2 regions of the Bradyrhizobium sp. CCBAU 51745 genome follow, and region 1 is predicted to be linked to the other one. Evidence: riboswitches for the same ligand, from Rfam matches in the RefSeq annotation. Region 1 holds a riboswitch; the other holds the start of a gene.
The links. A riboswitch is a leader RNA that binds a small molecule or an ion and turns the genes downstream of it on or off. The one in region 1 is predicted to bind glycine.

Region 1 (3,414 bases):
CGCCCTTCTTCAAGGACGCGCTCTTCTCGTCCAGAATCGCCAAGCCGCGCGAAAGCGTCTTGCGGAAGCGCGTCTCTTCCAGCCGCAGCGTTTCCTCGATCAAATTCTCCGCGCGCATCAAATCGGGATAGGCCTGGCCCATCTCACGGACCAGCGCCCAGACCAGCCGATGCATCAGCGGCTCTTTCGCACCCAGAAGCTGCGCATGGCGCATGGCGCGGCGCATGATCCGGCGCAGCACATAGCCGCGGCCTTCATTGGAAGGCAGCACGCCATCGGCGACCAGGAAGGCCGAGGAGCGCAAATGGTCGGCGATGACGCGGAACGAGGCCGCGTTCTGCTCGGTCGGCCCGCTGCCCAGCGCCGACGACGTCGCGTCGATCAGATGGCGGAACAAATCGGTCTCGAACACGCTGTCGACGCCCTGCAGGATGCAGGCCATGCGCTCCAGGCCCATACCGGTGTCGATCGAGGGGCGCGGCAGATTCACGCGCTCCTCCTTCGTCACCTGCTCATATTGCATGAACACCAGGTTCCAGAATTCGAGGAAGCGGTCGCCATCCTCTTCCGGCGAGCCGGGAGGGCCGCCCCAGATATGGTCGCCGCGGTCGATGAAGATTTCCGAGCACGGGCCGCAGGGGCCGGTGTCGCCCATCGCCCAGAAATTGTCCGAGGTCGGGATGCGGATGATGCGGTCGTCGGAGAAGCCGGCGATCTTCTTCCACAGCCCGTGCGCCTCGTCGTCGGTGTGGTAGACGGTGACGAGCAGCTTGTCCTTCTTCAGGCCGAAATCCTCAGTGATGAGCTTCCAGGCCAGCTCGATCGCGCGCTCCTTGAAATAGTCGCCGAACGAGAAGTTGCCGAGCATCTCGAAGAAGGTGAGATGGCGTGCGGTATAGCCGACATTGTCGAGGTCGTTGTGCTTGCCGCCGGCGCGCACGCATTTCTGCGACGTGGTGGCGCGCTGGTAAGGCCGCTTCTCGACGCCGGTGAAGACGTTCTTGAACTGCACCATGCCGGCATTGGTGAACATCAACGTCGGATCGTTGCGCGGCACCAATGGCGAGGACGACACGATCTCGTGGCCGTTCTCGGCAAAGAAGTTCAGAAAGGTCGACCTGATCTCGTTGACGCCGCTCATGTTCATCCAATCGGGTGTGCTGGAGCATGATCCGGAAAAGTGTGAAGCGGTTTTCCGGAAAGATCATGCTCAAACAAAGAGCTAAAGCGCGATGACTCTCAGCGCGCTTTAGGACCCGCCAATTTGCCATCCAAACCTGGCGATTTGGGCTGATATCTGCGGGCCAAAGCGCTTTTAGACAAGGCCTGCTTTCCTGTCCAGAAACTGTGCAGAGAGATCAGAGGGTTGCCGCAGTCGCGTCATCCCCTGCAATCCCGTTGAAAGCCGATAGTCCTGCGTTGACAGGCTTGGCTGGCCTGTGGTCTTTACCCATCTATATCGTACGGCCACGTCGGGAGAGACCGGCATTGGGTGCCGGCGCCGAAGGAGCAACCGCCCCGGAAACTCTCAGGCAAAAGGACCGCGTGGCTTTGACGACATCTGGAAAGAGGCGCTAGCGGGCTTAAGACCCGGATAGCGTCCGCCGACGGGATAATACTCTCAGGCACAGCGACAGATGGGGCTTCGACTGGTTTGTCTCGGGGAATCGTCCCCGGGGAACCGCCGAGGGCCCCTGTGATGTCCGTGCGTGACGACAAAGACTCCCTGAAACGTACCCCTCTTTACGACCTGCACCTGACCCTTGGCGGCAAGATGGTGCCGTTTGCGGGCTATGACATGCCCGTGCAGTACCCCGCGGGGGTGCTGAAAGAGCACCTCCATACCCGCAATTCCGCCGGCCTGTTCGACGTCTCCCATATGGGCCAGATCGCCCTCCGGCCAAAGTCGGGCAAGGTCGAGGACGCCGCCCGCGCGCTGGAGCGGCTGGTGCCGCAGGACATCGTGGCGATCGCACCTGGCCGCCAGCGCTACGCCCAGTTCACCAATCCGGACGGCGGCATTCTCGATGATCTGATGGTCGCCAATTTCGGCGACCATTTGTTCCTGGTGGTCAACGCCGCCTGCAAGGCCGAGGACGAGGCGCACCTGCGCGCGCATCTCTCCGATACCTGTGTCATCGATTCGCTCGCCGATCGCGCGCTGATTGCGTTGCAGGGCCCGAAGGCGGAGTCGGCGCTGACGAAATTATGTGCAGCAGCGCCGGCCATGAAGTTCATGGATGCCGGCCCGCATATTGTTGCCGGCCTCGCCTGTTTCGTCTCACGCTCCGGCTACACCGGCGAGGACGGGTTCGAGATTTCAGTGCCTGCGGCGGATGCCGAACGTCTGGCGAAGACGCTGCTGGAAAATCCTGACGTGATGCCGATCGGCCTTGGCGCCCGCGACAGCCTGCGGCTGGAAGCCGGGCTCTGCCTCTACGGCCACGACATCGACACCGCGACGACGCCGGTCGAAGCCGCGCTGGAATGGTCGGTGCAGAAGAGCCGCCGCAGCGGCGGCGCGCGAGCCGGCGGTTTTCCCGGCGCTGAAAAGATCCTCGCGCATTTCGATCACGGCGCATCCCGCCGCCGAGTCGGCCTGCGGCCCGACGGCCGCGCGCCCGTGCGCGAGGGCGCACTGTTGTTTGCCGATAGCGAAGGTGGCGAGCCGATTGGAAAGGTCACTTCGGGCGGCTTCGGCCCGAGCCTGAACGCGCCTGTTGCGATGGGCTACGTGCCCACGCGTCTGAGCGCGCTCGACACAAAGCTCTTTGCGGAAGTGCGCGGGCAACGCCTCCCCCTCGCCGTCGCCGCCATGCCCTTCGTGAAAAACACCTACAAACGCTGAGGACTAAGATAATGACCACGACGCTGTACACCTCCGACCATGAATGGCTCGCGATCGACGGCGATGTCGCCACCGTCGGCATCACCGATTACGCGCAGTCCCAGCTCGGCGACGTCGTGTTCGTCGAACTGCCCAAGGTCGGCCGCAGCCTGAAGAAGGCGGAAGCTGCCGCCGTCGTGGAGTCGGTCAAGGCCGCCTCCGACGTCTACGCGCCGATCTCGGGCGAGGTGGTCGAGACCAACGACGCGCTCGCCGCCGAACCCGCGCTGGTGAACTCGGACGCGCAGACCAAGGCGTGGTTCTTCAAGATGAAGATTGCCGACAAGAGCGAGCTCGGCGGCCTGATGGATGAAGCCGCCTACAAGGCCCACACGGCGTGAGATGAAGCGAACTCTGACCTCATATTCGGTGTCATCGCCCGCGCAGGCGGGCGATCCAGTACGCCGCGGCCTATCGGCCCCAGCCGAAGCGGCTGCGTGTACTGGATGCCCCGCTTTCGCGGGGCATGACAGCGACAGCAAAATCTAAAGCGAGGACCCATGATGACCGCGCACCGCAAATCCAAT
Region 2 (3,414 bases), on a different contig from region 1:
CCTCGTATTCGATCCGGGGAAACGGATCATACTGAATGGTCCTAATCGAACCCATCGCCATACCGTTCATCGCTCTTCTCCAGACAAACACGTCAATCGTAGGGCGGCCGACAATTTGGATGCTGGTCCGACAGCAGATTGCTGCCTTCGCGCACTCATTCGATAACATCCTGCGGAAAAGCCGTGCGGAGTTTTTTATGCGAAAGCATCGGAACACCGAGCTCCTCTGCGAGCAGGCGAGCAACTCCCTTGAAAGGCGCTTTTAGCTTGTCGTGGTACACGATGCTTTGGATCCCGCCTACAATCGAATGCACGCAAGCTCTTAGGTCGACCAAACGGCTTTCCTGGTCATAGCCATCCGACACGAGCCAATGGTTTGGTAGGACGTGACTAGCCGCGATCGGGGGTCGATCGCGCGACTGCAATACCGCGTTCGTGAAGCTTGGCTCGAAGTGAACGCCTCCGATGCAGAGCACAGAGTGTACCGGTTCTTCAATGCGATCGAAAATTCGCAGTAGCGATCGCGCCAGCACTCGGGCCGCAAGAGGATTTGCCCAATCTTCGGGCGAGCTTCCGATCTCGATATCGACAGCCGACGGTCGCAGGTCAGCGAGACGGGTACCAGCATCACCGGCCTTGACGCCCGACCAATGAGTCGCTTCCAGGTAAGTGCGAAAGGAGTCAAGACCGGAACTGACCCGCTCGGCTTCGACCACTAAAAGAAGCCCCCGCGTAATCCGGGGGTCGATCGCGCTGAAGGTCCCCGTACCCAGATCGCCGGTCGTTTGAACCGAGAAGATCGCGTTTGGCGCATTAGCGCCCTCGTGCCAATTCACGATGCCAATAACGTTGGCATCGCCGAAGCTATCATTAAACATTGGCGCGTAGCGCGCATAGTCGTTACTTACGACCTCGTTCGTGGCCACGATCGAAATTCTAGCGTCATGCAAGCCAGCGACTTCGAGCACGGAGTGCCCATCGACTTCGAAACTCGTTGCAACAAGAGCGCATTCCGCCTTGAGAGCATCCAGAACGTGCCCCGCGACCGGGTCCTTTTCTCGATCGACGCAGAAGACAAAGACGGCATGTCTCATCGAGGTCCTCCGCCGAGTTCAAAGCAGGTCGAGAGCGTAGGACGTCTATCTTCAACTTGGCGCCCTCGTCTTTTCGACCTTCTCGGAAAACACCCTGCTCTTTGCCCGGAACTCCGAGCTTGCACGGCGAGAGCGGGCGGGCGGGTGGCGATTAACTCAAGCCCGAATAGCGTCACGGCGCCCCTCGCGAACTGAGTTCTGTTATGGGCTAGCCTGTTTGGCGTAGCCGCGAGCGGAAATCGCGCGAATTGAGAATGGCGGCAGCGGATCGCCGGACCAGCAGCGAACTTAACCTGGCTGCGCAACGAGCAAGAGCGAATCCTGCCGCCATATGCCAGAGACGTCGACGCAAGTGGTGTGAAGAGCCCCACATCGAGCAGAGCGGCCGCCTCAGACGTGCAGGCCTCCAATGTGGCTCGACTTTGAAAGAGATGCATGCCAGGCACAGCTTTGAAGGGTCCCACACCACCGCATATTTATTAGAGCGTCGCCACGCAAACATTGGGCGTTCTTTTGAGAATCATGCAGTATTTCTGCGCTGGTCTCCAAAAGCTCGCTGGAAACCAATGGAACATCCAGCGAATGCAATCATCGAAAAGAGAGATCAGCATACTATTAGGCAACGAACCACCTGCTAATCTGGGTGGGGAGCTAGAGCAAACATCGAGTTGTCGCTTAAGCCGCCGATTTTGGGATCCGACGATTCATCACGGCTTGACAGGTAGTGAGTACGTCTGAGAGTGTTATCGTGTCTGATGATGGTGTGCGGGAGAGCGCGATAAGCCTGCAAAGGCGTATCACCGCCGACGGAGCAACTCCCCAAGGAAACTCTCAGGCCCAGGACCGCACACTGAGGACGATCTGGAGAGAGGTGCCGGTCAGCACCCACCGAAGGGGACCGTGATCCACGAGGATTTGCGGACAAAGCTCTCAGGTGCACGGACAGATTTGGGGACGGAGACATGGCGAAGCCATTCACCGTTCGTTCAATCCTGTCCTGGAGCATACGATGAGCACGATCATCATAATCGGGTCCGGTATCACCGGAGTTACAACTGCCTATGCCCTAGCCCGCCGCGGCTATTCGGTTACAGTCTTTGATCGCCAGCGCTATCCGGCGATGGACACTTCGTTTGCGAACGGCGGCCAATTATCGGCAAGCAATGCCGAGGTCTGGAATAACGTCGCAACGATCGTAAAAGGCTTGAGGTGGATGCTGCGAAAAGACGCACCATTGTTGCTGAACCCAAGTCCCAGTTTTCACAAATATACTTGGCTGGCAGAGTTCGTAAGCCAGATTCGAAACTACCGCCAAAATACGATCGAAACGACGAAGCTAGCGATAGCCGCTCGCAAGCATCTTTTTGAGCTAGCCGATCGGGAGAGCATCGATTTCGACTTGGAGCGGCGAGGAATTTTGCACGTTTATTCGAGCAAGCCCGACTTCGATGCGGCCTCTCGAGTGAATCAGTTGCTGCTCAAAGGCGGATTGGATCGCCGTCCGGTGACGCCTTCTGAAATGCTTGCAATAGAGCCAGCTCTGCGCGATCAGTATTATGGTGGCTTCTTTACCCCCTCTGACTCAACCGGCGACATTCACAAGTTCACGCGCGGCCTCGCTGCGGCTTGCCAGCGAGGGGGCGTACGCTTCGTCTTCGATGCAGAGATCTGCGGCATGCGGTCCGACCGAGACGGTGTGATCGTACACTGGAAACGAGGTTCGTTGAAGGAAGAACTCAATGCCGAATGCGCAGTGGTTTGCGCGGGGGTCGGCAGCCGCCGCATTGCTTCAATGCTGGGGGACAACATAAACATTTATCCCGTCAAGGGGTACTCCATCACGGTAGAGCTGGGAGACGAAACGAGCCAAAAGGCTGCGCCTCGCGTCAGCTTGCTGGACGAGGCCACCAAGATCGTGACCAGCCGGTTAGGAGAAGATCGCTTCCGGGTTGCGGGGACCGCCGAGTTTAATGGCGAAAACCGCGACATCCGCTGGGACCGAATTCAACCCCTGATACGGTGGGTAGAGCGATCGTTTCCGGATGTGTCCACCGCGCAGGTGGTGCCATGGGCGGGCTTGCGTCCAATGACACCTAGCATGATGCCGAGGGTCGGCCGAGGCAAACGCCGGAATGTTTTCTACAACACCGGCCACGGCCATCTCGGCTGGACATTATCCGCTGTCACAGCTGAAATGATCGCTGATGTCATTATGACAGACCGCAGCAACACTCGGCTGAGCGCATCCGTGCCCTGATCCTGTTGAGTGGGTCCTGGTCCATGCTCCCGCCGATATCGCGGCGGGAGCATGTCGCTTGTG

Region 2: another riboswitch for glycine. It lies ahead of XH98_RS21320 (D-amino acid dehydrogenase); the one in region 1 lies ahead of gcvT (glycine cleavage system aminomethyltransferase GcvT).

Annotation. Positions count from the first base shown of each region.
Region 1 is NZ_LBJP01000004.1:191,898-195,311, forward strand. It holds gene alaS (alanine--tRNA ligase) at 1-1,141, opposite strand, end outside; glycine riboswitch at 1,464-1,553, shown strand; gene gcvT (glycine cleavage system aminomethyltransferase GcvT) at 1,700-2,848, shown strand; gene gcvH (glycine cleavage system protein GcvH) at 2,860-3,228, shown strand; partial or broken gene gcvP (aminomethyl-transferring glycine dehydrogenase) at 3,391-3,414, shown strand, end outside.
Region 2 is NZ_LBJP01000079.1:72,402-75,815, forward strand. It holds gene XH98_RS21310 (M24 family metallopeptidase) at 1-70, opposite strand, end outside; gene XH98_RS21315 (D-aminoacyl-tRNA deacylase) at 156-1,094, opposite strand; glycine riboswitch at 1,851-1,950, shown strand; glycine riboswitch at 1,954-2,042, shown strand; gene XH98_RS21320 (D-amino acid dehydrogenase) at 2,104-3,351, shown strand.